One region of the Paenibacillus sp. BK720 genome, then DNA from elsewhere that is predicted to be linked to it. Evidence: riboswitches for the same ligand, from Rfam matches in the RefSeq annotation. Region 1 holds a riboswitch; each other region holds the start of a gene.
What was found. A riboswitch is a leader RNA that binds a small molecule or an ion and turns the genes downstream of it on or off. The one in region 1 is predicted to bind cyclic di-AMP.
Positions count from the first base shown of each region.

Region 2: linked by a shared signal. The riboswitch ahead of FHT67_RS23080 (hypothetical protein) and the one ahead of FHT67_RS12720 (amino acid permease) in region 1 are both predicted to bind cyclic di-AMP.
Region 3: linked by a shared signal. The riboswitch ahead of FHT67_RS17685 (TrkH family potassium uptake protein) and the one ahead of FHT67_RS12720 (amino acid permease) in region 1 are both predicted to bind cyclic di-AMP.

Region 1 covers NZ_JAASRQ010000003.1:145,349-155,961, reverse strand. Annotated here, with positions in the region: gene FHT67_RS12745 (winged helix-turn-helix transcriptional regulator) at 1-198, opposite strand, end outside; gene FHT67_RS12740 (MFS transporter) at 356-1,564, shown strand; gene FHT67_RS12735 (aldo/keto reductase) at 1,664-2,512, shown strand; gene FHT67_RS12730 (TetR/AcrR family transcriptional regulator) at 2,690-3,316, shown strand; gene FHT67_RS12725 (MMPL family transporter) at 3,349-5,553, shown strand; gene FHT67_RS12720 (amino acid permease) at 5,732-7,558, opposite strand; cyclic di-AMP (ydaO/yuaA leader) riboswitch at 7,712-7,899, opposite strand; gene FHT67_RS30670 (hypothetical protein) at 8,188-8,493, shown strand; gene FHT67_RS12710 (PdaC/SigV domain-containing protein) at 9,070-10,185, shown strand; gene FHT67_RS12705 (hypothetical protein) at 10,279-10,557, opposite strand.
Region 2 covers NZ_JAASRQ010000006.1:285,279-295,891, forward strand. Annotated here, with positions in the region: gene FHT67_RS23050 (ABC transporter permease) at 1-231, opposite strand, end outside; gene FHT67_RS23055 (beta-galactosidase) at 254-2,248, opposite strand; gene FHT67_RS23060 (DHA2 family efflux MFS transporter permease subunit) at 2,455-4,008, opposite strand; gene FHT67_RS23065 (aldehyde dehydrogenase) at 4,170-5,546, opposite strand; gene FHT67_RS23070 (lysoplasmalogenase) at 5,635-6,279, shown strand; gene rlmN (dual-specificity RNA methyltransferase RlmN) at 6,394-7,464, opposite strand; cyclic di-AMP (ydaO/yuaA leader) riboswitch at 7,899-8,093, shown strand; cyclic di-AMP (ydaO/yuaA leader) riboswitch at 8,204-8,387, shown strand; gene FHT67_RS23080 (hypothetical protein) at 8,510-8,929, shown strand; gene kdpF (K(+)-transporting ATPase subunit F) at 9,109-9,186, shown strand; gene kdpA (potassium-transporting ATPase subunit KdpA) at 9,220-10,613, shown strand, end outside.
Region 3 covers NZ_JAASRQ010000004.1:484,998-495,610, forward strand. Annotated here, with positions in the region: gene FHT67_RS17670 (succinate dehydrogenase cytochrome b558 subunit) at 8-679, opposite strand; gene FHT67_RS17675 (LysR family transcriptional regulator) at 1,003-1,881, shown strand; gene FHT67_RS17680 (potassium channel family protein) at 2,252-2,914, opposite strand; gene FHT67_RS17685 (TrkH family potassium uptake protein) at 2,932-4,272, opposite strand; cyclic di-AMP (ydaO/yuaA leader) riboswitch at 4,344-4,505, opposite strand; gene FHT67_RS17690 (CPBP family intramembrane glutamic endopeptidase) at 4,756-6,348, shown strand; gene FHT67_RS17695 (hypothetical protein) at 6,514-7,002, shown strand; gene FHT67_RS29720 (hypothetical protein) at 7,108-7,578, shown strand; gene uvrC (excinuclease ABC subunit UvrC) at 7,609-9,486, opposite strand; gene FHT67_RS17710 (YqzM family protein) at 9,713-9,859, shown strand; gene FHT67_RS17715 (YezD family protein) at 9,919-10,137, opposite strand; gene cysW (sulfate ABC transporter permease subunit CysW) at 10,191-10,613, opposite strand, start outside.

The DNA.
Region 1 (10,613 bases):
GTCTTCCTCCAGCTCCCTTAATTGCTGGGTCAGCATCTTTTGCGTGATAGAGGGCATAAGCCGCTTGAAGTCGCTTGTTCTTTTCTTGCCATGCGTCAGATGGCACAAAATCACGCATTTCCACTTGCCCCCGATCACTTCAAGCGTTGCCTCCACGGAGATGTTGTATTTCTTCGGCGGTGCGATTGTTGTATCCATTGCTGCTCCTCCTGTTCATAGGTACTTTTTAGTGCCTATATTACCTTTTGGTATCTATATTACAAAATAGTGCGTACTAGTCACATTGACCGATTGCCTCCATAATAGCACTTACCGGCCGAACAATACAACATTACGAAACGGAGAGTGCAACGAAATGGTTACCAAACAGAGCCGCTCGGCGCTGGCGCTGCTCGCGCTTGCCATCAGCTCTTTTGCTATCGGAACGACGGAGTTCATCAGTGTTGGACTTCTGCCTTTAATCTCGGAAGACCTGAACATATCCGTTACGACAGCGGGTTTATCCGTTACTTTATATGCGGTAGGCGTCACCGTAGGGGCTCCGCTGCTTACCGCCCTGACCTCCAGGGTACCGCGCAAAACCCTGCTGATCGCGATTATGATCATTTTTATTCTCGGCAACAGCCTCGCGGCAAGCGCGGGAAGTATCGCGGTACTGCTCATCGCCCGCGTAATCTCCTCCTTCTCGCATGGCGTGTTTATGTCGATCGGCTCTACGATTGCCGCCGATCTTGTCCCCGAAGACCGCCGGGCCAGCGCGATTGCGATGATGTTCTCGGGCCTTACGGTCGCCACCGTTACCGGGGTGCCGCTTGGCACGTTGCTTGGACAGCATATGGGATGGCGCACGGCGTTCATCGCCATTGCCGTGATTGGCGTCATTGCGCTTATAGCCAATCTGCTGCTTATTCCGAACACGCTGCGCAAGGGGAACCGGACGAAGCTGAGCGAGCCTTTCAAAGTACTGAAGAACGGACGGCTGCTGCTCGCTTTTGCCATCACCATGCTTGGATATGGCGGTACTTTTGTCGTCTTCACCTATCTGTCGCCGCTGCTTCATGATATCACCGGGTTTAAAGAGAGTACGATTGCGGGCATTCTGGTTCTGTACGGCGTCGCGATTGCGGTAGGCAATATCATCGGCGGTAAAGCGGCTAATAAAAAGCCGCTGTCGGCCCTGCTTGTGATGTTTATCCTGCAGGCGGTTATCCTGCTGGTACTGACGTTCACGGCGCCTTACGCGGCTGCCGCCTTAGTGACGATTACCCTGATGGGCCTGCTGGCCTTCATGAACGTCCCGGGTCTTCAAATGTACGTCGTTCTGCTTGCGGAACGGTATATGCCCAAATCCATTGACGTCGTATCCGCTTTGAACATCTCGGCCTTTAACGCCGGTATCGCCATTGGCGCTTACGTCGGCGGTATTATTACCGATAAGCTTGGCTTGGTTCATACCCCTTGGATTGGGGCCATTATGGTGCTTGGCGCCGTTGCTCTGACCGCATGGAGCCGCTCGATGGAAAACAAAGATGCAAAAGGCGAAGAACTGAAAGCTTCGGCTTAAATGAAGTCCATGATTACGAAGCAGGCATCATCCCTAGCTGTCTATAGGGGACCGCTAGGGTGACCATTCATTACCATTTATTTTAGGAGGAATTTCCCCATGAGAACGGCAAAACATTTAAACGATAAAGTGATTCTGCATAACGGCTTAGCCATGCCTTGGCTTGGCCTTGGCGTATTCAAAGTGGAGGACGGCAGCGTCGTTGTTCAATCCGTGAAAGACGCGATCAAGAACGGCTACCGCAGCATCGATACGGCAGCCATCTACGATAATGAAACCGGCGTTGGCCAAGCTGTCCGCGAGTCGATGGCTGAGCACGGCATTGAAAGAGAAGATTTGTTTATTACCTCGAAGGTATGGAACGCCGATCTCGGATACGAGTCGACGCTAGCGGCTTTCGAGACAAGCCTGAACAAGCTTGGCCTGGACTACCTGGATCTGTACCTGATCCATTGGCCGGTTGAAGGCAAGTACAAAGACGCATGGCGCGCCCTCGAAACGCTCTACAAGCAAGGCCGCGTGAAGGCGATTGGCGTGAGCAACTTCCACGTGCATCATCTGCAGGATTTAATGAAGGATGCCGAGGTTGTACCGATGGTCGATCAAGTGGAATACCATCCGATGCTTGCCCAGCAGGAGCTCCGCGCCTTCACTCGCGAGCACAACATTCAGCTCGAAGCATGGTCCCCGCTTATGCAAGGCCAGCTGCTTGACCATCCGGTACTGGGCGCAATCGCAGCCAAGCACGGCAAGTCCGTAGCCCAAGTCATCCTGCGCTGGGATCTGCAGAACGGCGTCGTAACGATTCCGAAGTCCATCAAGGAATCCCGCATGATCGAGAACGCCCACGTGTTCGATTTCGAGCTGTCCTCCGAGGATATGGACGCAATCGACGCTTTGAACGAAGACCGGCGGGTTGGTCCGGATCCGGACAACTTCGACTTCTAATCAATTGTGAACGGGTTTTGAACAAGACAAGCCAGATGAGCCTTTTTAGGTTCATCCGGCTTTTTTTATCTTGCCAATTAATTTATCAAGCGATAAAATAATTTTCGAATCAGTTTATTTATCATGTGATAAAATAAAAGGAGGGAACCGTATCTCAGACAAAAGGAGTATTTAACGATGGCACGCCGAAAAAAACAACCCCTTGACGAAGCAACCCGCTCGATGATTATCCATACCGCGCATGACCTGTTCATGGAGCATGGCTACCGGTCGGTTACGACCCGCCAGATCGCGGAAGCCTGCGGCCTGACACAGCCTGCCATGTACCATTATTTCGCGGATAAAGAAGCTCTCTATACCGAGGTGCTGCGAGCCGTTACGGAAGAGACGAAAATCGCCATGAACGATCTTGTCGCAAGCGAAGGCTCGGTAAGAGAACGACTCATCAAGCTCGTCGTATACATTTTGAACAACATGCCCGATGATCTCAGCCAAATGGAACGGGACATCCGCCAGGAGCTCCGCCCGGAAAATCGGCAGCTGATCAATCAATGGTGGCAGGAATGCTATTTGATACCCATTGCCGAATTGTTCGAGGAAGGACAGCGTAACGGCCATTTGAAAGGAGCGGAGCAGTTCGGACTTGACCCGATCCCTTCCGCTTTTACGCTGCTAAGCATGGTTCAACGCAAGCCGCGCGGAGGCGCAAGCACCCCCATACCGGCGGAAGCTCGGGCAACGCGAACCGTCGATATTCTGCTGTACGGGCTTGCCTCAGATCAAGGAAGAGAAGAAAAGATATAGGATTTAGGTTATCGATAGGGAGATGAGAAAAGATGAACGGATTGAAACGCATAGCGGATGCCGTCAGCGGCAAACGGGGACGATGGATCACTCTGGTGCTGTGGATTGTTGTTGTAGGTCTTGCCAACGCCCTCCTGCCCTCCTCCAGCGATCATAAGGACGATGCCGCAGCCAATCTTGTGAGCAGCGCCCCGTCCGTGCAGGCCGATGCCTTAAACGAACATAACGGCATTCCGGCTATTATCGCTTGGCATAGAATCGCGGGTCTCACCGATGAGGACCTTAGCCGGATCCAATCTTTATCCAAGAAGCTGGCGGATGAACCGCTGCCGCGGCAGACGGAGCTGCCGCCGCTTCACGAGATGCCGCTTCCGGCATTAAAAGCGATGGTATCCGAGGACGGTACGACCTTCCTGCAGACCGTTGTATTTGACAAGAACGCTTCTTCCGACGATCTGAAGATCAGTCTGGAGCAGCTGCAGGCGGATGCGAATGGCCTTTTTCCATCCAAGCCGTTTGACGCCGCCCTAAGCGGGGAAGGCCTTGTCGGCCGGATTACCGGTCCTGCCGGTATCGGCGTGGATGCCACCTCCCTGTTCAAGGACGCGGACGTGTCCCTGTTGATCGCAACAACGCTGCTTGTGCTCGTTATTCTTTTATTCATTTACCGCTCGCCTATTCTTGCACTCATCCCGCTGGTTGCGGTTGGCTTCGCTTACGGCTTGACCGGCCCGATTCTAGGCTGGATGGCGGACGAAGGCTGGATTACGTATGATTCGCAGGGTTTATCGATCATGACCGTGCTGCTCTTTGGCGCAGGAACCGATTATTGTCTATTCCTGATTGCCCGCTTCCGCAGCGTACTGACTACCGAACCGGATAAAAAGCAAGCCTTGCTCAAATCGCTGGGCGACTCCGGCGGCGCCATTACGATGAGCGGCTTGACCGTAGTGATGTCTTTGCTCGCGCTGCTGCTGGCCGAATACGGCGCGATTCACCGCTTCGCGGTGCCGTTCAGCTTGTCGATCCTCATTATGATGATTGCAAGCCTGACGCTTGTACCGGCAATGCTTGCCATTCTCGGCCGCGCTTCCTTCTATCCGTTCGTACCGCGTACGCCGGAGATGACGGCTGCCCGCGCCGCGCGCAAGAACAAGCCGCTGCCTGCGCCAAAGACCAAAACAAGCTTTGGCATCCGGCTAGGCGAAGCCATCGTGAAACGTCCGAAAACAATTGCTATCTCGACGTTAATCGTGCTTGGCATAACGGCGGCTTTTTCGACTCAAATCAAATTTACGTACGACACGCTGTCTTCTTTCCCGAAGGATATGCCTTCCCGCGAAGGCTTCGACTTAATCGGCGACCACTTCTCCAAAGGAAGTCTGGCCAAGGTACAGGTGCTCGTGAAGACCGACGGCAAAGCCTTGCCGCTTGATCGGAAGCTAGGAGAGCTGGCGAATATCAGCAGCGTTTCCGAGCCTGCAGCGAACACGAAGGATGCAAGCATCGTATCCTACAATGTTGAGCTTGCGATGAACCCGTATTCGATTGAAGCGCTCGATATGATACCGGTGATCCGCTCTGCCGCGGAACAATCGCTATCGGATGCCGGCATTACGGATGCAGCAGACAAAGTATGGATTGCTGGCGCGACCGCCGAGCAATACGATACCCGGCACGAGACAACGGGCGATGCCTATCGAATTATTCCCGTTATTATCGGGATGATCGCCTTGCTCCTGCTGCTCTACCTGCGTTCGTTTGTGGCGATGCTTTACTTGATGGGCACCGTGCTTCTCTCCTACTTCAGCGCTTTAGGCATAGGCTGGCTTGTCGTCCATTACCTGTTTGGCGCCGAAGCGATTCAAGGTCTGATTCCGCTTTACGCCTTCGTCTTCCTGGTCGCGCTGGGCGAGGACTACAACATCTTTATGGTGTCGAGCATCTGGAAAAAGAGCAAAACGATGCCGCTTAACCGCGCGATCGTAGAGGGCGTTGCACAGACCGGCGGGGTCATTACTTCCGCGGGTATCATTCTTGCAGGTACCTTCGCCGTCCTCGCGACGCTGCCGATTCAGGTACTGGTGCAGTTCGGCACGGTGACCGCCATCGGCGTTCTGCTCGATACGTTTATCGTCCGCTCCTTCCTCGTACCGGCGCTGACGGTATGGATCGGCAAAGGGGTATTCTGGCCGTCGAAACAAAGAGCCGCTTCCGTTAAGGAAGCGGAGTTGTAACCCGCCCGGGCGGGTGCCGTCTGCTTAACGATGCGCGGTATCGTTAAGCTGGCCCAAATCTGCGCTTTGCGCGCAATTTCGGCTGTTTTTCAACGCCTTAACGATGCGCGGCATCGTTAAGCTAACCCAATCTGCACCATTAAAAAAGCCTCGGTCCCGACGGGACCGAGGCTTTTCGCTATTTTTTCAAATGGTAAGGCACGGTAGTGATGATGACATCCTTGCGGTACAGCAGCTGGGCACGGAGCATCAAGCTCGTTTGGTTATGCAAAATGTTGTGCCAGCCCTTCTTCGGAATAAACTGCGGAATAATGACGGTTACCTGGTAATTGTTCTCGCTCGCCTTGCGCTGCACGGTATCGATAAACTTGAAGAGCGGATTCGAGATCGAGCGGTAAGGCGAATGCAGGGTTACAAGCCGGACATCCGGCTGGAACTTCTCCCACTTTTCTTCGAAGATGGCTTCATCCTCTTTCTCAAAAGGAACGTACACGGCAATGATCTGTTCCGCCTTCAGCGACTTGGCATACAGAATGGAATGCTCCACCACATGCGTAATCCCCGAAACCGGCAAAATCATCACGTTGCCTTCTATCGGCATCACAGGCTCGCAGGTTGCGAGGCGAAGCTGCTCGCCCACGGCTTCGTAATGCTTCTTGATCCGGTGGAAGACGAAAATAATAAGCGGCAGGAAGATCAGAATCGACCATACCTGTTCGAACTTCGTCAGGAAGAACATGATCGTTACGATAAAGCTGATCAAGGCGCCGATCGAGTTGATTGTGAACTTGCCGACCCAGCCCTTCGGCCGTTGGCGGAACCATTTGACCAGCATCCCCGTCTGCGACAGCGTAAACGGGATGAATACGCCAACCGCATACAGCGGGATGAGGTGCTCGGTCTTGCCCTGGAACGCAACGATCAGGATGATGGACAGAATCCCCAAGCTGATAATGCCGTTCGAGTAACCGAGACGGTCACCGCGTGCCGTGAACATTCTCGGGATGAATTTATCCTTCGCCAGGTTAACCGCAAGCAGCGGGAAGGCGGAATAACCGGTGTTCGCCGCCAGGATCAAGATAAGCGCCGTTGTACCCTGGATAAAATAATACATCGTATGGCGCCCGAATATCCCTTCGGCAATCTGCGATACAACCGTCACGTCTTCCTTCGGGGAGACGCCGTAGTAGTAAGCGAGGAACACGATGCCCGAGAACAGGATCGAGAGCAGGCCGCCCATCGCCAGCAACGTCTTGGCCGCATTATTCGGCGCCGGATCCTTGAAGTTCGGAATGGCGTTCGAGATAGCCTCAACCCCGGTCAGGGCCGAGCTGCCGGATGCAAACGCACGGAGCAGCAGGAACAGGCTGATGCCCGCAACCGGCGTGCCTAACGAGGTGTGAAGCGCAGGCGATACGTCGCCGGCGGCGATTTTGTACAAGCCGACAATGACCATGACAACAATCGCCAGCACAAACAAGTAAACGGGATAAGCAAGGATAGACGCGGATTCCGTCACGCCCCGCAGGTTTAATATCGTAATAAAAAGGACAAACAGGATAGAGATCAGTACCGAATGCTCATGCAGGCTTGGAAAAGCCGACGTAATCGCGTCCGTGCCCGCCGAGACGCTTACCGCTACGGTCAAAATATAATCGACCAGCAAAGCGCCGCCGGATATGAGGCCCGGGAATACCCCGAGGTTTTCCTTCGATACGACATACGCTCCTCCGCCATGCGGGTAGGCAAATATGATTTGCCGGTAAGACAGGATAAGTGCCGTTAATAAGACCAGCACCCCGACACCAATCGGAATCGAATACCAAAACGCCGCTGCGCTAACGGTCATCAAGACGAGCAAAATCTGCTCTGGCCCGTAAGCAACGGATGATAAGGCATCCGAGGACAGGATCGCAAGCGCCTTCGTCTTAATGAGCTTCTGTTCCCCTAATTCCGTGGACTTGAGGGGACGCCCGATCAGTAATCTTTTGATAAGAGTAAACACACAGGTCACCGCCAAAGTTGAAGTTAAACATCTAATACCTGGATACTTGGCTACTCAAACACTTATCAGTGCTAATGTAACCACCTTTTCATTTTTCTACGCATAGAAAAAAGACCGCAGAGTATCCTCCCGCGGCCCGTAAATAACCGAAGTTCACCCTCTCTATCAACGCTTACAAGGTTAGCTGACGGATTCGGGCGTCTAGAGTCGCCCTACGGCCTGCTGCCGCAACATTGCGGCCGGCATGCCGATTCACCCCGGCGACAAGCATAAACGTTCCTGCCTATCGCATTTGGTTCCCCTGCTTTCCGTTTCTAACGGAAACTCAGCGAATACGAACATATGAAGTTTTGCAGATTTGATCATAGACCCGTTTCCCCTTTCCTGTAAACCATGATATACAAGCGAAAAAGGGCAGATTAGTCTGTTTTCCGCTCATGAATGCGGATACATATTTAGTTCGCTCTCGGAATGTCCGAAATAAACCGCCATGCTTTCTTTTACCTTGCAATCGGCAGATAATCCCTGATATGTCAGTGGAGATTGGCTATTATCTGATAGGCATGCTCTATTAAAGTCGCTGTAAGCAAAAAAAGCGCAAACCTGCCTGTGGCTGGCCCGCGCTTTTTTTGCTTTTATTTCGTAAGACGGAACGATTTGGCTTCCGCATCGCGGCTGTTAGGGCCCACAAAGACATGGAACTCGCCCGCATCTCTCTTCAGCTGCAAATCCGCATGGTAATAACGAAGCTGCTCCTCGGTAAGCTCAAACGTTACCGTCTGCGTCTAGCCTTGCTGGATAGCCAGCTTCCGGAAGCCCTTCAGCTCCTTCAGCGGGCGGACAACCTCGCCGACAACATCGCGTACGTACAGCTGGACAACCTCTTCGCCTGCGGCAGCCCCGGTGTTGGTTACGTCAATCGGCTATTTGCTTGAATAGCGTAGTGATTGGCGGGCATTGTCGCTGCGCAAAAGACATGCTCCTTCGATCGCTGTTGTACCCTGATTTCCTTGAATATACCGCTGTGCGGTAGAAATCCGGATAAAAAGGCGAGCGCTGCGATTCTCAGCGAGCATGTCTTTCGCTACGCTCCGGCCCTGCCGCTCTTCAACCGTTTAATCTGACAAGGCTAGATTGGATTTAAATAGGTTTTTACGGGTTCATCCATCGTTTTGCTGGTTAAAGATATACAAGAGGCCTCATCGTTCTACCCCAATCTCGGGTTTGCCTACGAAGAGATCTATTTGATGCTTTTGCTTAAACGGATTCCGCCCTTCTTGCTCTCGCACGAGTTCCTGGCTAAAACAGTCAAGATTGTTAACGGCCTTAACTACTCGGGGCATTAAAGCGAATTTACCATTAAAGACGCCCGATGGATACCGATCACCTTGGGAGGAGACGTCTCCGATCGGCCGGAATATAAATTAGTTAAGCAATGAAACTTTTCGATACACTCATCCGTCTACTTGGTGATTTCAATTTCCGAACCTATATTGAGGAGGCCATCCATCATGAAAAAACCTTTCAAAATGCTTACTATTGCCGTCGCCGGCTCTTGCCTGCTTGCCTATACTCCCGCGCTTGCCCTGGCAGCGGAATCTACTGCCGCACCTGTTGCCGTTACTTACGAACCGATCACAACCGTGCCAATCAGCGCAGTGCTTCCCGATACGCAAGCCGTTAAAGTAACAACGAAAGTAATTGAGGAAACCTCCGATCTGCTTACCGTAAAAATCTCCGTTCCTGTGATCAGCGGTATGCTCGATACCGCCTATCAAGATAAATTAAACGCCACCATCGAGGAAAAAGCGACCAAAGAAATCGACAAGCTAAAGGCTATGGCGGCCGATGACAAAAAGTCCGCCGCAGAGAACGATTATCCGTTCCGTGCTTATGAGCTTAACGTAGCCTACGAGCTGAAAGCCGACGGAAGCACGGCCGCGAAAGGCATCGTCTCGTTCACCGTGTCTACTTACGAGTACATGGGCGGCGCCCATGGCGGTACTGCCGTAGAGGGCTACAATATCGTAAACAGCCAGCAGGCTGCCGAGCTGACGCTTGAGCAGGCGCTTGGCGACGGCGGCTTTGCGGCAGCCAACAGCGCGGTGCGTTACGCCATCAGCAAAAACCCGGATAACTTCTTCCCGGACGCCATGACAACGTTCAAAATCGGTGCTGATCATACTTATTTCGTTGACGGCAAAGGTATCGTCAATCTGGTGTTCCAGCAATACGAGATTGCGCCTTATGCCGGCGGAATCATCAACATTCCGGTGGATGCCACCACATCGGTCGGCCCAACCTTAACCTTGTCCACCAAGGATCTGACGGCTGGCCCGAACGGCGCCCATTACATTCCGCTTCGTAAAGCTGCGGAGGCGCTGGGCTACAAGGTAAAATGGAGCAACAAAACGCAAAGCGCGGAAATCTCCCGCGATGCGCAATGGACTTTGGTAACCGTAAGCAAAAACAGCTACACCATTAACAAAATGGCTCCGGTTCAGCTGTTTGCCGCGCCTAAATTAATGAAAGGCTCGCTCTATGTGCCGGATGAATTCTTCAGCAAAATTCTTCACCTCGATCTGAAGAACAATACAAGCGATAATTCGGTAACGATTAAAGGATAGCCGCTGTATCGCAATAACATGGGAACATAAAAAGGCCATTTGCCCCAAACGGGCAGATGGCCTTCTTCTTCGTTACGGCGTTAGGTTAACCGATTAGTCTTCATGCTCCGCAAAGCCGTTCTCGACGAGATAATCCATCTCCATATCGAGAATTTTCTCGACGGTTACTTCGTCCAGCTTCACGTCGCGCTGCTTCAACACATAATCGACCAGCTCATCGCTGTCGATATCGATCACTTGACCTTTAGCCGAGCTTTGCGCCTTATCGATAAAAGCCTGCTCGTGCTTCAGCACCAGGCTGATCGTATCAGCCGATACCTTGGTCTTCTCCGCCAGATAGTTCACCAATTCTTGTTCATTCAGTTCGCTCATGGTTATTACAGCTCCTCGAATTTCAAATTCTTGGACTATTGTACCATTCCGGGAGC
Region 2 (10,613 bases), on a different contig from region 1:
ATCGAAGCCCGCCCATGGCGATTGCCATAGGCCAAGCGCAACCTTGTAATGCTGGAAGGCCATAATCCAGCCCCAGAGCGGGCCGAACGAGAACAGCATAACGAGAAGCACAAAAGGCGTTGACATGAGCAGCAGCTGATACTGTCTTCGAATGACGAGGCTTTTGCCCGCCTTCTTCCGAGCCGTTTGCGCAATTTCATGATTTATTAATGGTGTGGCGGGTTTGGCCATGGTAGTCTCCTTTCATGACGACTTAGACACGGGCGAAAACATAGGCGCCGAAAGCCGGAATAACAGCCGCGCCTTCCATCGCGCGGTCCGAGATCAGCTCCCGCATCGGTCCGGCAAGCTGAAGACTCCGCTCTTCTCCCGCGTGGTTAATCGCGAAGATAAACGACTGCAAGCGGTCCGCCCTTCTTGTCAGCTCTACCTCCTCCGGCGCCGATACTTCGGTAATGGGGCGAACGCTCGCGGATTCGCAAACCCGGTTCATCAGGCTGCGCATGCAGGCCGGATCAGCGCCTATGCCGAGATAATAGGCTGCGCCCTTACCGACGGCGTTGCGCGTCGCGGCCGGTGTCCCGGACATGTAATCCTCGGCGTACCAGGCGATCGCTTCCGCCTTCTCGCAGACGATGACATCGTACCAGACCGTTCCGTGCCCGACAGGCTCCCCGTCTGCCGCCGCAATCCGTCGTTTTTCCCCTTCGCGAAGCGTGCCGTAATCCGTGATGCGGATGCCGAGCAGCTCCCTGAACGCCCCGGGCAGCGTGGCATCATTCATCCGGTTGTTCCACAGCTTTGTCCCCGCGCGTATATCGAGCACAACGGTGCCGCCCGCGGCCGCATAATGCGCCAGCCTCTCGGCAACGCCCGGCTTTGCCATCATATAATGCGGCAGAACGACCAGCTTGTAGCTATCGAAGGAATGCTCATCGGAGATGACGTCAACGGGAATCCGGCTGTCGTAGAAGTACCGGTAATAGGACTGGAACTGACGGTCGTACCGGTGCTCATGGGTTTGCGGCTGAATCTCCATCGCCCATTCATTCTCATAGGACCGGATCATTGCCACTTCGGCCCCGCTGCCGAGTCCCTCCATCAGAGGCAGCAGCCGCTGCAGCTCTTTCCCCGTTCGCGCCGCTTCTTCGTAACGCCGTCCGGGTATGCCGTCATGCGGCAACAGGCCGTGCCAGAATTGCTCCGCTCCAAACAGGCAGGTTCTCCAGCGGAAATACAAGATCGCGTCCGCCCCATGGGCAACGGACTGATACGTCCATTTGCGCAGCTCGCCCGGCTTGGGCGTCGGGAACAGCATGTTGCCGCCCGGCGGACCGCTCTGATGCTCCATCATCCAGAAGCTCGCCTGCTTAAAGCCCCTGGTTGCATCCAGAGCCAATGCGGAGCTCCGCGGATCGGGCTTATCGGCAAACATCAAATTCGGGTAATTGTCCAGCGATGCGAAATCCAGCTCCTTCGACAGGTCGAAGTCGTTGATCTCGTTAAACATACCCATCATGTTGTGCGTAATCGGCTGATGCGGAGCAAGGGAGCGGATGATATTCAGCTGAAGCTGCTGGAACCGGACTGCGGAATCGGATGAGAAACGCCGGAAATCAAGCTCCATGCCGGGATTATGAAGCGGAAAGACCGTATAAGCCGGCAGCTCGATTTCGCCGAACGCGTTATAAATCTGGCTCCAGAAGACCGTTCCCCATTGCTCGTTCAGGTTGTCGATGTTCCCATACTTGGCCTCCAGCCATTGCTGGAAGGCCGTCCGGCAATTATCGCAGTAGCAGCGAGTCGTATCCGTGCAGCCAAACTCGTTATCGATCTGCCAGGCTACTACGTTATCGCAAGCGCCGTATCTTGTCGCCAGCTGCGTAACGATTGACTGAATATAAACAGGGTAATGGGGATGGTTATAGCAATAATGCCTCCGGTGCCCGAAGCCCCTGGCAACTCCCTTGTTATCCCGCATGTAGAGGTCGGGATGGCGGTCCATGAGCCATTTGGGCGGCGTAGCCGTCGGGGTGCCCAGCACGACCCGAATGCCTTCGGAAGCCAGAATGGACAAGCTTTTGTCCAGCCATTCGAAGGTATATTCGCCGGGTCTCCTCTCAAGCTTCGACCAGGCAAACTCCCCGATCCGGACGATATTGATGCCGGCCTCCCGCATCAGCTTCGCATCCAGCGGCCAGCGTTCCTCCGGCCAATGCTCCGGATAATAACAAACGCCAAATTTCATAGCTTGCAACCTCTCCGTTCTGCTAGCTTGCCTTTGCTTGCGGTCAGGCGCCTTAAGCCCCTGCCTGCTCCTATTATCTAACGGGACCGGCGGCGGCAAAACCGGGGAAGTGAGAGATGAACACCCGACAAATCAGTCTGATTTGGGCAAAAAAAAGCACCCGCCACTCGGCTGTGAACAGCCTGGTGGCGGGTGCTTGCATCCTTCTATCCCATATGAAGCCCTTCGAGAGCCGCTTCCGGCTTCTCGGCCTGCGTGTTCTCGCCGGAACTTTTCTTGCCTCTGCGGAGCAGAAGTCCTAACAGGGCACCCGCAATAGCAACAAACACCATAATGCCAAAGGTGTAGTCGAATGCATCGACCGCCAATGCGAGAAGCTGCTGCAGCTGCTCCGGACTCGCCTGCGCGGCGCCGCTTCCCGCGGTCTGATTCGCCAGCGCTTCGGGCGGCACGTTCGCTTCAACCATCAGCTTTGCAATCCTCTTCGTCAGAATCGTGACGAGCAGCGCTACCGCAAGCGAGCTGATTACCTGCTGCATGGCGCTCGTAAGCGAAGTAACCCGGCTGACCAGCTCCCGCGGCGTCTTGTTGATCAGATGGGAATTCAGCGGCATCATCATAAGCCCCATTCCCGAGCCGGCCATGATAAGCGGCAGCAGCAGATCCTCTCTTCCCGTATGAATATCGAGATTCGAGTATTGGAAGATGGCGCCCGAAACAAGGCTAAGCCCGATAACCACCAGCCAGCGGACCCCGATCCGGTCAAACAAATAACCGCCGATCGGCATCATGCAGGCCGATGCCAGCGCTTGCGGGAACAAGGTAAGGCCGGTGTCGAAGGCACCGTAGCCGCGGCCCTGCTGAAGAAACTGCGGCAGCAGGAAAATCGCTCCGAAAAGAGAGAACTGAACAATCCACTGCACCACAATGCCAAACGAGAAATCAACCGAGCGGAACACCCGAAGATCCAGCAGCGGATGCTTCGCGCGCAGCTCTACGATAATAAAGACGATTAGCGCGATGCCGCCAACGATAAGGCCGGAGAGCGTTTTGTCCGAAGTCCAGCTTTCGGCGCCTTGGTTAACGCCATAGGATAACGCCGCGAAAGCGAGCGGCCCCAGAATCATGCCGGGAATATCTAGTCCCGCAAGCTTCTTGGTCGCCAGCTTCGGCAGTTTCCATAAGCCAAACAATACGCTGATAATGCCCACGGGCAGATTGATCAGGAAGATCCAGCGCCAGGAGTGGTACTCGACGAGCCAGCCGGAGAGAATGGGGCCAATGGCAGGCGCAAGAAGAATCGGCACGCCCAGCATCCCCATGACCTGCCCCACCTTGCTCGGCGGACTCAGCCGGTAAACATACGCCATCGCGACCGGCAGCACGAATCCGCCGCCAAGCCCTTGAATAACGCGGAACGCAATGAGCGTTTGCGGGTCGTTCGGCAGCGCGCACAGGAGCGAGCCTAACGTAAAGAGGATGACCGAGGTCAGAAAAACCGTTTTGGCGCCGAACCGGTCGGACAGCCAGCCGGCAAGCGGAATGACAGCCGCTTGCGCCAGCATATAGCCCGTTACGGTCCATTGCAGAGTGGGAAGCTGCGTATGGAAATCCTCTACGAGCTTCGATAAAGCGACATTCATCGCCGTTGTATCGAGAATAACCATAAAGCAGCCGAGAATAATCGCGACAAGCGGGAGCAGGATGCTTTTCATGCTGAATTCCTGCTCCTGCGAATGATCGTTTAACCGTTGTTCCATCCGTATAACCTCCTACATGGAATACACCATTACGCCACAGGATGAGGGGACAACGGCTGCCAGTAATGGTTGTTTGCTACCCCATGTTACTGAGCAAACCAGCCTTTAGTCAAATAAATTTTTTACAAATAAAGTTAAAAACTTTTATGACGGATGCGCCTCTATTTCATCAGCCTCCGAATGATCGAAAGACCACCCTTCGCCGACGGATAACGGAAGGCGAAATCGAACCTGGTCGTTTGCTTCAGCACGCTTTTCATATGGGAGAAGGTCTTGAAGCTGTACTCGCCATGATAAGCACCGAGCCCGCTCTCGCCCACGCCGCCAAACGGCAAATACGGCGTTGCCAGATGCATGAGCGTATCGTTGATGCATCCGCCGCCAAACGGCACGGCTTCGGTCACCCGCTTCTGAATAGCCGCGTTCTCGCTGAACAGATAGAGGGCAAGCGGCTTCGGACGCGCATTGATTTGGTCAATTGCTTCTTGCAGTTCGTCATAGACAAGGACAGGCAGAATCGGGCCAAAAATCTCCTCCTGCATGACCGGCATATTCCAGTCCACGCGGGTTAATACGGTAGGCTCGATCCGGAGCGACATTTCGTCTGCCCCTCCGCCCATGACAGCCTCCCCTTCGCGAAGGAAGCCAGCGAGCCTTTGAAAATGGCGCTCCGATATAATTTTGCCGTAATCCTTATGATCAAGCGGACTCTGGCCATAGAACCTCGTTACCGTTTTGCGAAGATGCTGAAGGAATTCCTCCAGAACGCTATGGTGCACAAGCGCGTAATCAGGCGCGATGCAGGTCTGGCCGGCATTAATAAATTTGCCGAAGGCAAGGCGTCTCGCGGCCAGCTTGAGATTGGCGTCATGATGCACAATAGCCGGGCTTTTGCCCCCAAGCTCGAGCGTAACCGGCGTCAAATGCTTGGCCGCGGCGGCCATGACCTGCTTGCCGACGTTAACGCTGCCCGTAAAGAAAATTTTATCGAACGGCAGGTCAAGCAGCTCTTTGCTTACTTCGACCCCGCCTTCCATAACGGTTATGTAAGAAGGATCAAATGTATCCTGAACAAGCGAGGACATCACCTCCGACACCGCGGGCGACAGCTCCGACGGCTTCAGAATCGCCGTATTGCCCGCCGCTATAGCTCCCACAAGAGGCGCCATCGCGAGCTGGAACGGATAGTTCCACGGTGCGATAATAAGCGCGGTGCCAAGCGGCTCCGGCACGATGTACCCCTTGCTGCCCATGTGGGTAAGCGCCGTTTTGACCTTGGCGGGCTTCATCCACCGCTTCAGCCTCTTCTGCACGAAAGAGATTTCTTTGAGAACCAGTCCAATCTCCAGCATATAGGACTCCTGCTCGCTCCGGTTCAGGTCAAGCCGAAGCGCCTGCATAATCGCATCCTCGCGTTCCGTAATGGCTTGGCGCAGCTTGGCCAGCTGCGCCAGCCGGAATTCGAGACTCCGGGTTGCCCCCGTCCCGTAATAATGCCGCTGCTTCTCCAGCGATTGTTGAGCTGTATTCATGTTCATATTCATGCGATACCCCGCCTTTTCGATAGGAATCCAGACTTGAAAAACGAAATTCTATGCTATAGTTAGGAAAAAGGAGCGATGCCGATTGAATAAATTGCTGCCTGCCCTTATTCTGCTTACGGGCTTGCTTTACATTTTTATCATTCCCGCTGAACCGCATGCCGTCAAGCTAATTTTCAAAGCGATTCCGATGCTGCTGATTATCGGTTACGCTTACTTGCAGCCCGCGCGAAACGGTAAGCGGTTTCAACGGATCGTGCTAACCGGTCTTGTCTTCTGCGTGATTGGCGATGTTACCCTGGGTAACTTTATCGTAGGACTGTCCGCCTTTTTAATCGGCCATTTGTTTTATTTAAGCGGGTTTTTCGGACAATGGAGGTTTTCCTTCCGGCGGCTCGTCACGATTGTTCCGATCGGAGCATACGCCGTTTATATGGGGTATGAGCTTATGGATGCTCTCGCAAAGTCGGGAGACGACGGTCTCAAACTCCCCGTGCTTGTCTATGTAACCGCCATTTCGCTGATGGGCTGGTCGGCCATCATGTCCGGCAACGCATGGGCGGTTGCGGGCGCCTTGCTGTTTATGGCTTCCGACTCCATTCTCGCCTGGAATAAGTTCGTCTCGGATGTGGCAGGCTCGGATATCCTCATTATGACAACTTACTATGCCGCGCAGATTTGCATTGCGGCCTGCATCGGTTACCGAAGCCGCACCGCTCCCGCAAGATGAAATGGCTTCGCCGTCCTTAGGCGGAGGAGCGCGTTTCATTCCGGATTATAGACCCTTGGAATTGCAAAAAGCCATGATCCCGCGATCATGGCTTTTATTATGCCGTGCCGGTTGTTAGCCGGCTTTTTCCTTGTTCATCTGCTTGCTGCGCAGCTGGCCGCAAGCCGCGTCGATGTCGGCGCCATGCTCGAGGCGGACGCTGACGCTGACGTCTTGTTTTTTGAGCGTATCGTAGAAGCTCTTAATGGAATCGTTCTCGCTGCGCTGGTATTGGCTATGCTCGTCAACCGGATTGTAAGGAATCAGGTTCACGTTCACGAGGGAGCGGCGGCGGTCGCCCACCAGCTCGGCAAGCTCAAGCGCATGCTCCGGCCGGTCATTCACGCCCTTGAGCAGAATATACTCCAGCGTGATGCGGCGGTTCGTCCGCTCCAGATAATAATCGATCGCATCCATCAGCTTCTCGATCGGAATCGCACGGTTGATCTTCATAATCCGCGTCCGCAGTTCATTATTAGGCGCATGCAGCGATACGGCGAGATTCACCCCTTGATCCTTGTCGGCAAATTCTCTGATTTTATCCGCGAGGCCGCTTGTCGATACCGTAATATGGCGCGGTCCGATAGCCAGGCCTTTATGATCCTTCACCGTTGTAAGGAAGTCGTTCAAGTGAATAAAGTTATCGAATGGCTCGCCAATACCCATGACAACGATATGGCTGACCTTCTCGCCTTGACCCGCTTCATCAAGATGGAGCTGGATCTTCATGATCTGCTCGACAATCTCGCCGCTTGTCAGGTCCCTGCTCTTCTTCAAAAGGCCGCTCGCGCAGAAGCTGCAGCCGATGTTGCAGCCAACCTGCGTGGTTACGCAGACCGACAGGCCGAACTTATGGCGCATCATCACCGTCTCGATCAGGTTGCCGTCATCCAGCTTGAGCAGCAGCTTGACGGTGCCGTCCTTCGACACCTGCTTCGTATGCTCGACCAGCGTCTGTATCGCAAAGTTCTCCTCCAGAAGCTTCACGCAGTCCGGATGAACCTCGGCCATGTCCGTAAAGCTAGTAACCCGCTTCCGGTACAAGTATTCCCACACCTGAGTCGCACGGAACTTTTTATGCCCCCGCTCGCCCAGCCATGCCGTTAATTGATCTAAAGTAAATCCATATATGGATGGTGTACTCATCGTTATTCCTCTTTTCACAAACGCGGCGGAAACCGCATACTGCTCCTATTGTCCCAAAATTAGCTGACGAAAACAAGGGGCGAAAAAGTCCAATCCTTCCATTATACGCTCATTCCGCCCTCTTATCTCATTCTCTCGTCTAACTCGCGCACTTATTGTACCGCTCCAGTTTCCTGCGTGCACCGCCCGCTGTAAGACGGTTTTTCCGTGTTATTTAGTCTTTCCAGGCAATCCAATTAGGCTTGCCTAAACCTAAATTTCGCAACGAATTATAGCATTCGCGAGATTTAGAGTCCAAGAAGGAGCATAGTAGAGTTCCCTTTCAATGTAAACGTTCTAACCAAGCTCCTTGTCAGAATTAGACAATATGCCGCCCCCACGGTTCATTTACAACCTCGACCGGCAGGCGTAATATACGATTCAGCAATTGATTGAAGTAGCAATCGCTGAGTTTCCGTTAAGGGAAACGGGGGAACCAATCGATAAGCGGCATCGCAACGGTGTGAGAGCCGGAGCAGCTTGCTTATCCGGGGTGAATCCGGGAAAAGGCTGCGCGCGGCCGTACCCGGTAGGGCGACTCTCACCGTCCGAATCCGTCAGCTAACCTCGTAAGCGATGAAAATGCTGCTGCTTATGGCAGAGGCATTTTCCAGGTAGAGAGGATGATGTGATCTTGTGACCTTAAGGGGCCGCGGGGATCTTTCCTCTGCGGCTATTTCTGATGCCCATTTTTAATCAACTGTCTTTATCGCTTAATCCCCTACACGGGGGAACGGGGGAACCAATCGGACAGCCGGCTGCACGCAAGCCAGCTTGTCCACGGGGTGAATCGCCAACGCGGCTCTAATCGGGCTTGTTGGCGTAGGGCGACTCTTACGCCCGAATCCGTCAGCTAACTTCGTCAGCGTACCAAGAGAGGCAACGATGATCGTGAATATAGGCGCGGTTTATTTTGTGCTGCGCTTATAAGCCGCGTGAAGAGTCCCTCTTCCGCGGCTTTTTTGTTTGTCGTTGATTCCTCTAACGAAAAGAGGAGCGTAAACACATGGTCGACTATATACTCGTCTCCGCACCCAACGTGCAAGGCGAGGACTTTATTAAACAGCTGCTACGCCGGCACATTCCGTTTGCGGCCATCGTGAACAATAAGACCGAGTATGAGCGGATGCTGGAGCTTGGCGTGACCACGGTCATCGTCGTCAACACAACGGATGAAGCCACCTGGCGCGTACCGGAGCTGCCGGTCGGCCGGATCTTTTTATTCGAGAGAAGCCTGAACTTATGCTGCCGTTATATCCAGATCTGCCGCAGCTGGACGTCGAAATCGATCTGCGTCGTTACGGACAGTGCAAACCCGCGTCTGATCTACAAAGGAATGGGCGCGAATGATGTTATTCATTCAAGCCATGCGGATACGTCTTTTCTAATCATAAACGAACTCATGGCAAGCCAAGATAATCGGTAAAGGACATGCTAACCAGACAAGAATTGCCCCAAATGGCACCTGACGGCCATGCGGCAATTCTTTTAGGAGGAATATACGATGCAGGATATTTATATGGTGCTGCTGCTGGCAGCGATATTCGTACTCTTCGCCGGCTTTATGCAATGGTGCGACCGGGCTATTCAAGAGGAGGATAAGCGATGATTGTCACGTTAGTGCTTGCCCTGTTTCTCTTTCTCTACTTAGTTTATGCCTTGATCAACCCGGAGAAATTCTAAACCCTAATCGATCGCTGGGAGGCCGCAATGGCAATGGATATTTTACAGCTCATCATCGTGGTTGGCGTGCTTATTCTGCTCGTCAAACCGCTCGGAACCTACGTGTATCACGTGTATTCGGATCAACCGAACCGGATCGACCGCGTTTTTGGCGGCATCGAAAGGTTCATCTATAAGGTAATCGGCCTGAAGTCGCGTGAGGGCATGACTTGGAAAAAATACGCGCTGAGCTTCCTGCTCACGAATATCGTGCTTGTCGCGATCAGTTATTTGATTCTGCGCCTGCAGGGCAGCCTTCCGGGCAACCCGAACGGCATTGGCGCTATGGAAGAATCGCTTTCGTTCAATACCGTTGTCAGCTTTATTACAAATACGAACCTGCAGCACTACAGCGGCGAGACCGGTCTGTCCTATTTCTCGCAGATGGCCGTCATTATGATGATGATGTTCACATCGGCGGCTACCGGCTTCTCGGTTGCGATTGCTTTTATCCGCGGCTTAACGAGCAGGGGCAGCACAATCGGCAACTTCTTTACCGATTTCGTGAAATCCCATACGCGGATTTTCCTGCCGCTCGCAACGCTTATTACGCTGGTGCTTGTGGCGCTTCACGTGCCGCAGACGCTGCAGCCTAACGTTACGGCAACAACGCTGGAAGGAGCAGCGCAAAGCATCGCCATCGGGCCGGTTGCTTCGCTTGAATCGATTAAGCATTTGGGTACCAACGGCGGCGGCTTTATGGGCGCCAACTCGGCGCATCCATTCGAGAATCCAAGCCCGCTGACGAACGTGATCGAGATTTTGTCCATGTGGGCGCTGCCTGCATGCCTTCCTTATGTATACGGCAGGTTCGCGGGAAACCGCAAGCAAGGCTGGGTTGTGTTTGGCGCGATGATGTCGCTGTTCCTGGTATTCCTTGCAACGGTCTACACGGCTGAGCTGCATGGCAATCCGGCACTGAACAACCTTGGCGTAGACGCCTCGCAAGGCAGCATGGAGGGCAAGGAAGTCCGGTTCGGCATTGCCCAGTCCTCCCTGTTTACGGCGGTGACGACGGCAGCCACTACAGGTTCAGTTAACAACATGCATGATACGCTGACCCCGATCGGCGGTCTTGTCCCGCTGGCGGAGATGATGCTGAACGTCGTGTTCGGCGGCAAGGGCGTCGGGCTCGTCAATATGCTGATGTATGCCATTCTTGCCGTGTTTATCGCCGGTCTGATGGTTGGACGGACACCGGAGTTTCTCGGTCGGAAAATCGAACCCAAAGAAATGAAGCTGATCGCGATCGCGATTCTCGTTCATCCGTTTATCATTTTGGCGCCAACCGCCATTGCTTTCCTGACGGATCTTGGCCAGGGTGCCATTACGAATCCGGGCTTTCACGGCATCTCGCAGGTGCTCTATGAATACACCTCTTCGGCTTC
Region 3 (10,613 bases), on a different contig from region 1:
AATACTACTAACCGATATTGGTCAATGCCAATGCGGCACTTGCCGTTTCCTTGAATTCGTCACCCATAAATGCTACGAGGGACAGGATGAACAGCGCAGCTACAAGCACAAAGATTACCATGCAGATATTCGCCGAAACCCGTTGAGCTTTCGGGGAGACCGTAATACCCCAGCTGATCAGGAACGCCCAGAGGCCGTTGCTGAAGTGGAATACCGCAGCCAGAATACCGATGAGGTACAGAATGAACAAAGCAGGGCTAGTTGCAATATTATGCATGGTCGAGCCAAGCTCTTCATGCGTTACATTGCCAAGCGCTACCTGCACGCGAGTCTCGAACACGTGCCAGATAACAAAGATAAACGTGATTACCCCCGTTATACGCTGCAACGTAAACGCCCAGTTACGTTCATATTTGAAACGTCCCGAGTTGAGGTTCGACTGATAAGCCATATACAAACCGTAAACACCGTGGAACAAAATCGGCAGATAGATGCCGAAGATCTCGAGCAGCGTTACGACAGGCAGGCCGTTAATAAAATGAACCGCTCTGGTAAAGCCTTCCGGCCCGCGCTCATACGCCTGAAAATTGGCCAGGGCATGCACGATGATAAATCCACCCAGCGGAATCACCCCAAGCAGAGAGTGAAGCTTGCGCCAGTAGTACGAATTTCCTTTCATTGATACTTCTCCTTTCCAGACTGTGGTCGCTCCATGACATTTTTACTGTTGACAAACCATTCTACATTGTACCCCCGGCTATTAAGTCCGTCAACAAAAGTCGACACCATTTGCGAAAGTTTCATTTCTCGACTTTTATTGAACCCCGCAAAATATTAGGACTTCGGAGCTTAGGCTTCACATTGCATTGCGAGGGCTATGAAAATTGTGAACGTTCCGTGTATGCCACCCTTTTAATCCTACTCCTTTTGAGCTTATAATGGAATTGCATATTTATTATAATTTATTATAACCAATTCACATAAGCGATCGGGGAGACCAAAATGATCGAAGAATTTCATATGTTTGCATCTATTGTAGAGCATTCCAGCATGAACAAGGCAGCTGCGCTGCTTAATTTGTCCCAGCCGGCTTTATCCCGCAAACTGGCCAAGCTTGAAGAAGAGATTGGCGCCAAGCTGTTCGAGCGCGTAGGCAAAAGGCTTGAACTGACCCGCGTCGGCCAATTGACTTACGAATATGCCGTAAACCTCCGCAAGCTGCACCGCCGTTATATGGATTCCGTCGCCGAATACACCGCGGCGGGACGTACCTCCATTACGATTGGGGCCAGCTTAACGACGCTGCAAACAACCTTACCCGATTTCATCAAGACGCTAAACGCCAGTCATCCGGAATTCGACATCAAGGCCGTAACCGGGAAAACCCACGAGATTGTCACTCTTGTCCGGGACAACAAAGCGGATATCGCCATCGTCGCCTCCATGATCGAGGACTCCCAGCTTCATTGCGTGCCGCTGTTCGACGATCATCTGCTGCTCGTCATACCGACCAGCGTTGCCGTTACGCATGAAGAGCCTCTTTCAATAGAAGATTTAAACGGGCTGCCGATGATCTTGTTCTCCAAAGGAACCTGGTATCGCAGGCTGACCGACGAGGTTTTCGCCAAATACCATCTTCAGCCGGATGTCAGGATGGAAATCGATTCCTTCGAGGCTATCGTCCGTCTGCTTCATACGTGCCGCGCGGCAACCTTGCTCCCGCATTCCTATATGCGCAAGCAGTTATTAGCCGACAACGAACTTGTCGTTGTCCCCATCCGCGAGCTTGAAGAAACCAAGAGAACGACTTGTCTCATCCACAACGACCCTTCCGATCTTCATCCGGCGGTCCGCAGATGGATCTCGGAGCTCGGTCAGTAAAGAGGGGCGCTTTTAATCTTTTCGCACTTGTCTTTCTCTTTTGCCTTTCTCTCTTCTCTCTCCCGCAAGGGAGGACAGTGGCTTGCGCTTTTTAGCGCTTCACTGTCCTTTTTCATTCCCTCGCGAGGGGGAATGGATGGGTGCGGCGCGAGGCGGGAAAGGGGTATCTCTGGAGGAGCGAAGCGTTCGCCTTTGTCACTTCCTTTGCTGCATCTATGTAAACCTGTTCAGAGCAAAGGAATGACAACAGCGGCCGGAAGAGATACCCCGTCCCGCGGAGCCATCCCGCCCCTTCCATTCCCCACCACCTCTGCCAGCCAGCGAGCAAAAAAAGGACAGAGAACGCTAACCGCGCCCACTGTCCTTATCATCACCTGATTATGGTTTCTTCAAACTGTTCAATCTGGTCGTTTGTTCCGATCACGACCATAACGTCCTTTTCCGTCACAACATCCATAGCCGTAGGAGCAATAATAATACCGGAAGGCTTGTTAATGGCTACGATGCTGCATCCGAACCGGGCACGCAGGTTCATATCTTGAAGCGACTTGCCGTTCAGGCATTTCGGCACCGAAAGCTCCGCAATGGTATACTCCTTCGACAGCTCGATATAATCAAGCAGATTCGGGGAGACAAGCTGATGGGCAACCCGGATGCCCATATCCCGTTCCGGATAGATAACGCGGTCGACGCCGATTTTCTCCAGCACCCGTCCATGCAGCTCGCTCATGGCTTTGGCCACAACCCGCTTCACGCCCAGGTCCTTCAATAATATAGTCGTCAGTATGCTGGCCTGGATGTCATCGCCAATCGCCACCACTCCGCAGTCAAAATTACGAACGCCTAGCGATCGCAGCGTCTCTTCGTCCGTGCAATCGGCCGATACCGTATAGGTCAGCACATTGCTCATCTCCTGAACGGCTTCCTCGTCCCGGTCGATTCCAAGCACCTCGTAGCCCAGCTTAATGAGCTCTCTTCCGAGACTCGAGCCAAACCGTCCCAAGCCTACGATCACAAATTGATTGTTCTTCATTCCTGCTCCCTATTCCCCTATCCAATCGTAATTTTGCCTTCCGGATACCGGTACAGCTCTTTCTCTGTTTTTGGTCCAAGCGCGTAAGCAAGCGTCAGAGGACCAAGCCGGCCGGCGAACATCGTTAATGCAATGACAATCTTGCCGAAAAACGTCAGCTCGGGCGTAATGCCCGTCGTGAGGCCAACGGTACCGAACGCCGACGTTGTTTCGAACAAAATTTTCAGAAACTGCTGGTCTTCCGTTGTGGACAGCAGCATCGTGACCAATATGACCAGCGTCAGCGACAGCATCGTAATCGTAAGCGCCTTAAAGATCCGGTCTTTCCCAAGCCTGTAATGGAAGAGAACGATATCCTCCCGCCCGCGGATCATTGCGATAACCGCCCCAACCATAGTCGTAAAGGTCGTCGTTTTGATTCCCCCGCCCGTGGAGCCCGGAGATGCGCCGATAAACATCAGAATAACGGTGAAAAATACGGTAGCCTGCCGGAGCTGGGTATAATCCAGCGTATTGGCCCCTGCCGTCCTTGGCGTAACGGACTGGAAAAAGGAAGCCAGTATTTTATCGCCCCAATTGAGGGATCCCAGCGTCATGCTGTTCGAAAACTCGAAAACAAAGATAACAAGGGCACCGACGGCAATCAGAATGCCGGTTGCCGATAGAACAACCTTGCTATGCAGCGAAAGCCGTTTGTTTTTCCGGAACTCCAGCAAATCCGCCATGACCACAAAGCCTAATCCGCCAAAAATAATAAGCAGCATCGACACGATATTAACGAGCGGATCGCCCACATACATCGTTAAGCTGCGGAAATGGCCGAAGATATCGAAGCCCGCATTGTTAAAGAAGGAGATCGAATGAAAAACCCCGTACCAAACCGCTCGGCCGAGCGGCATATCAAATGCAAACCGGACGGCGAACAGCACCGCGCCAACCAGCTCAATCGTCAAGGAGTAAAAGATAACCCTGCGGATTAAACGAACGATGCCCTCCATGCTCGTCTGGTTCATCGCTTCCTGCAGAATGAGCCGTTCCTTAAGCGAAATTCGCTTGCGCAGCACCAGCGCAATCAGCGTGGCCATGGTCATAAAGCCTAACCCGCCGATTTGAATCAGCGAAAGGATGACGATCTTGCCGGCGGTAGAGAAGTATGTACCCGTATCGACAACAACAAGGCCGGTGACGCAGGTCGCCGATGTCGCTGTAAACAGCGCATCGATAAAGGGCAGGCGCGATCCGTCATTGGAGGCAAAGGGCATCGACAACAGTATCGCTCCAATGATAATGATCATCGCAAACCCAAAGACAAGAATCCTTGGCGGAGACCACTTCAAGATATTGAGGTATTTGGTCATTGTTTTCTCCTTTTAATGGACCTTTCAACATTTGGGCATAAAAAAAAGCACGGGAACTCCCATGCCGGATGAGTCCTGTTCCACACAGCCTGCGAGGTTAGCTGACGGATTCGGGCCTGGAAAGGCAGCCCTATTCAAGCGGAATGCTCGAAATTCACCCCATGCTGGCGGATGGCTCCGGACAGCGGTTTGGTTCCCCCGTTTTCAATAACGAAATTCGGCTGATACGATTCGATTTATATGACGTTAACGATTATACGCCTTAAGGACGGAAACGATCAAAATGAGCCTAAGCGATAATTAGGCGGAATTCGTTCAAATATAGGCAATGCTATAAAGCAAATGGTCACTTGCTGGCTGCAAGTCCTTATTTCACCGCTTTCCGTTTGCATCCTCCGCTTTCGCCCGCATTGGATAAATCAGGTTAATAATGGTATGGTAACTGTAGCGAAGCATCGTCTGAATTCGAAATGGAGGTTTTGTATGATCCCTTCCATCGCTCCTCATGATTGGAAAAGGTTCTTGTGGGCTGCTGTTGCAGGCGCAATTATTTTTATCTTTACCCAATTCGGCCCTGCAGCCGGGGACCAGCTGTTCTCAAGCTCTACACCTAAGGTTATCGCAAAAAGCGAAGCCGAGTCCACCGCGAAAACGTTCGTCCAGGAACAGTTCGGCAAAACGGCCGTAGCCGCCCATGCGATTTATCAGACCGACAGTCTGGCAAACGGGTATTTCTCCAAGGAAGATCTGCTTGGCAAGTTCGAGGATCAATACGAAGCCAAGTTCCCGACCGATACGTTCCAGGTCAATCTGGAGCTGGAGGACGGCACCAAGGCTTACGTCTACGTCCATATGACAAACGGCGGCATCACGGGCTGGCATTGGCTTGGCGGTCAATCTGCCGGGAATGTCCAGTTGGTTCAAACGTCAGCGAAGGCTTTTGCCGAAACAAAAGGATTCCGGCCTGAAGAATTGGACAGCTTGTATAGAAATGACCAAGGTGACGCGGTTCTTCACCCAACCGGTTATACGCTTGGAGACGCTTCTCTCGAACTGATTATCGGCGTTGGTCTTATCGACGATAAACCTGTGATCACCAGGTACAAGCCCGCATTCCAGGCTCCGGCTGATTACGTCGCTTATGTGGAAGGCCAGAAAAAGACGGGCAGCGCGCTGTCTGTGGTCAGCCTGGCGTACATGTGCTTTATCTCCCTTGTCTTGTCGCTTATATACGCGATTCTGTACAGAGGACACACGACTTTTAAACGCGGGGTATTTATCAGCCTTGTGTTTATCTTCTTCTACATTTATAACAATCTGAATGTACTCGACGGCATTTTGGCAACCTTGGGCGAGCAGAGCCGGTCGGATGCCGAGATGAAGGCTACCGTCATGATTACCGTCGTACTGCTGATTCCGGTTGGCCTCGCCGTTTACTTCGCCCTTGTCGCCGGCGACGGGATGTGGCGCTCGCAGAAACGGCCGTTATGGCCGGGATTCCGCGAACGCGGCTATGGCGAGCATGTATGGCGCAGCGTTGGCCTCTCCTATCTCTTTGCGGCTATTATTCTCGGCGCGCAAGCGATTATTATGGTCGCCATGAAGTTTCTTGCCGGTTCTTGGGCAACCAGCGATGCTACGCAATCTGCGTACAATACGGATATGCTGTGGCTGATGCCAATGATGGCCTGGTGCGCGGCCATCTCCGAAGAAGCGATATTCCGGTTGTTCGGCATTGCTCTATTCAAGAAATGGTTTAAAAATACGTTTATCGCCACTCTTATTCCCACGGTCATGTGGGCGCTGGGGCATGTCGGCTATCCGATCTTCCCGTTCTATACGCGTATCGTAGAGCTGGTTATTCTGGGAACGGTATTTTGTCTTATCTTTCTCCGCTACGGCTTTATAACCGCCGTGTTCACCCACGCCATACTGGACAGCCTTATCATGGGCTTCGAGCTGGTCGGCGTTGGAGGAGGCGTCAATATTACCGCTGCCCTTATCTACGCTGTTCTCCCTGTTATCGTCGCGTGGGTTATCAAGTACTGGCATGGCCGGCGTTTTATACGGGTCTGAACGATTTCTCTTTATAAAAGGGATGTATCTGTTAAAGATACATTCCTTTTTTGCGTTTTACCGGTACCGCAAAGAGCCCATTTAATAGAAACGGTCATTTTGTCCAAGAGGAATCCTGTCCACCTTAATATAATCTATTATACCAATATATGGAGTGTGATAGGATTGATTGCAAGAATCAGCGGTTATGACCGCAAACAGAGCTCAGGCAGTAAATGCTATGAGAAACAGTCGTCGGGCAAAAAGTCAAGCGGCCGTCACAAATCGTCCGGGAAAAAGAACACATCGGGCGGCAAGAAAAACGATTGCCATGAACACAAGTCTTCAAGCAAAAAATCGTACGGCTATTCACACAAATCAAATGGCTGCAAATGCGAGCACAAATCTTCGGGCTGCAGCGACAATTCAGTAATTCCGTATAAAAAGGAAGAAAAATCAAACGGAAAAAGTTATGCTGAATATGCTTATGGCATCCTTAGCAAGCTGTCGCTCGGACAAGTTATTCACCGCGTTACGCTGGATAACGGAAAGGATCTGGATAAAGCGAAATGGGCTGGCTTTAAGAACGGGCATGCTACATTCTCTGCCTTCAACTACAAAACCACTTACCTCGTTTATGTCCCGCTGAACAAAATTACGAGCATCGCTCTTTAAAAGCACCGGACAAGGAACCATTTCGCATTTATATCCACTTTCGTACAGACGCAAATCTATCATCCTTCATATAATCTAGTACTACGTTTAAGAGGAGTGATAGATTTGCCAAACAAAAACAAAAACAATAATAACGAGAAGCATCAAAAACAAAACCCCGATGCAGCTAACAAGAGCCTTGGCAACCGCACCGGCGGCAACCAAAGCCCTGGCGGCGGCAACCGCACCGGCGGCAATCAAAGCCCTGGCGGCGGCAACCGCACCGGCGGCAACCAAAGCCCTGGCGGCGGCAACCGCACTGGCGGCAATCAAAGCCCTGGCGGCGGCAATCGTACCGGCGGCAATCAAAGCCCTGGCGGCGGCAACCGCACCGGCGGCAATCAAAGCCCTGGCGGCGGCAACCGCACCGGCGGCAACCAAAGCCCTGGCGGCGGCAACCGCACCGGCGGCAACCAAAGTCCTGGCGGCGGACGCAGCGCAGGCGCGGCAACCGAAGCCGGAGCAGAGAACAAATCGGGCAAAAAAGGCAAGGGCAAAGATAAAAGCAAAGGCAAAGATAAAAGCAAAGGCAATTAAAGAATGAAAAAAAGAAACGGGATGAAAAATTCATTCCGTTTCTTTTTCTTTTACCTCTTCGTTTAAAGCAGCTAAAATTTGCGAAGCCAGCTTCTCGCCAATCGAAAGAGGCTTAAATTCTTCGATGGAAGCTTCCTTAATCTTCTTGATCGAGCCAAAATGCTTGAGCAGCAGCTTGCGGCGCTTCTCCCCGATCCCCGGAATCGCATCCAGCTGGGAAGCGATCATTGACTTGCCGCGCTGTTCGCGGTGGAAGGAGATCGCAAACCGGTGGACTTCATCCTGAATCCGCTGCAGCAAATAAAATTCCTGGCTGTCGCGCGGCAGCGGCACCACTTCCGGCGGGTCGCCGGTCATCAATTGGGCCGTCTTATGCTTCGCATCCTTTACGAGTCCGCAAACCGGAATATACAATCCAAGCTCGTTTTGGAGAATATCAAGTGCTGCGGAAATTTGCCCCTTGCCCCCGTCGACTACGATGAGATCCGGAGGGGTCTGCCGCTCCTTCAGCATTCTTTCATAACGGCGCCGCACAACCTCGCGCATGGTCTCGTAATCATCGGCTCCAACAACGGTCTTGACCTTGTACTTGCGGTATTCCTTCCTGTCGGGCTTGCCATCCGTAAAAACAACCATTGCCGAGACCGGATTGGTACCTTGAATATTCGAGTTATCAAAAGCCTCGATACGCCGGACCTCCGGGAGTCCCAGCCATTCGGCTAATCCTTCCGAAGCGCGGATGCTTCTCTCTTCATCCCGCTCGATCAGGCGGAATTTATCGGCAAGCGCAATCTTGGCGTTATCGATCGCCATGGATACGGCTTCGCTTTTCCGTCCGCGCTGCGGCATCAGCACCTTCACCTTCAGCCAGTTATGCAGCATAGCAGCAAACTCATCCGCGGCCGTGGACGATTCCGCCGCCCCTTCTTCCTCTTCTGCCGGGAGCGGAAGCAAGATCTGCTTCGGCAATGCCGGATTATCGCTGTAATATTGGGTCACGAACGTCATAAAATCATCGTACTCATCCCCATAATAAGGAAACGTTGTGCCGCGCCGTTCAATCATTTTCCCTTGGCGCATGTACAGAATCTGTACGCACATCCAGCCCTTCTCTACCGCGTAACCAAAGATATCGCGATCAAGGGCATCGTTCATCGTAATCTTCTGCTTCTCGATAACAGCGTCGATGCTGATGATCTGATCGCGATATTCCTTGGCACGTTCGAAATTTAGCTCTTCGGCCGCCGCCTCCATCTTACGCTGAATTTCCGCTTTTACCGCATCATGGCCGCCGTTAAGAAATTTGGTGATCTCCTGGATCATTGCGTCGTACTGGCCCTGCTCCACCTCGTATTCGCAAGGAGCAATACATTGGCCGATATGATAATACAAGCAGACTTTATCGGGCAGCGTCCCGCATTTGCGCAGCGGATAAAGCCGGTCCAGCAGCTTCTTGGTCTGCTGAGCCGCGTAGGCATTCGGATAAGGCCCGAAATATTTGCCTTTGTCCTTGACGACGCGCCGCGTAACCTCTAGACGCGGATGTTTTTCATTCGTGATTTTAATATATGGAAAAGTTTTGTCGTCCTTCAGAAGGACGTTATACCTTGGATGATATTGCTTGATCAGATTGCATTCGAGAATGAGTGCTTCCATATTGCTCGAGGTAATAATATAGTCAAAGTCCCGGATTTCCGATACGAGCCGCTGCGTCTTCCCGTTGTGGCTGCCGTTAAAGTAGGAACGGACGCGGTTTTTCAGCACTTTCGCTTTGCCTACATATATAATCGTGCCTTCCCCGTTCTTCATTAAATAACAGCCGGGCTGGTCTGGAAGCAGCGCTAATTTGTTGCGGATGAGCTCTTCGGCTTCTGCCCTGCTGGCGGCTGTGTTGTTTTGTTGATCCATTTTCTCCCTCCTAAAAAGAATCACCACACAAATGGCCCAACCTTGGCCATTGTGGTGATTCTTACTTCCAAAACACCGGCTTAGCGCTGTTTATCTATTCCTTTATTTTAGCATATCGAACGCATGTTTCGCTTAATAATTGTCAATGAATTGCTTTACAATTATTCGTAAAGTTGGGTATACTATTAGAAGCTTGAATGGTCTTCAAGGGAGGCGTAATCCACAAATGGAAAATGTACGTGATCCGCGCGAACATGTGAACGAAGAACCGCGCCACGACTTGATGGACGTTATGAACGGCTTTGGCGGAATGCTCGGCTTTATGACCGTCTTTTTCGCTGCAGCCGTCATCATTAAATTCATCATCTCGTAACCACAAACAAGAAAAGCTCCGTACCGGATATCCGGTACGGAGCTTTTTTCGCTTTATTCTTATTGAGCGACGGCACGAAGATTATCGCCGTTAGCAGCCTTTTGCTCCGGCTGCGCCTGCTTGTGGGAAGGCTGATCGTAACGTGTGCGTTCAGTACGGTCGATTTGAACAATACGTCCATCATGTACGGTAATATTGACAGAACCATACTGCAGCCCATTAACTTGCTCAAGGATACGGTCCAACCACAACTGATCTACTTCCAACGGTTTTGCCATTATTAACCCCTCCATAATCAACCGATTTACTCGGCATTAGTTTCAAAAAAAATTTACTCGGCTTGTTCGCGCGATTCGTTTTGATTCGTTTTCCATTCGAACAAAGCCTTCACCAGCAGAGTCAGGACGGCCAGCATCACAAGCAGGGATGCTACGGCAAAGGAAGCCGAGAACTGATATTCGTTATACAAAATTTCGATATGCAGCGGAAGCGTATTTGTCTCCCCACGAATATGGCCGGATACGACGGATACGGCGCCAAACTCCCCCATCGCTCGGGCGTTGGATAGAATCACGCCATACAGCAGGCCCCATTTGATATTCGGAAGCGTGATGCGCCAGAAAATCTGCCAGCCTTTTGCCCCAAGACTAGCTGCGGCTTCCTCTTCCGGCACGCCTTGCGCCTGCATCAGCGGAATTAACTCGCGGGCTACAAACGGAACGGTAACGAAGATGGTGGCCAATACGATACCCGG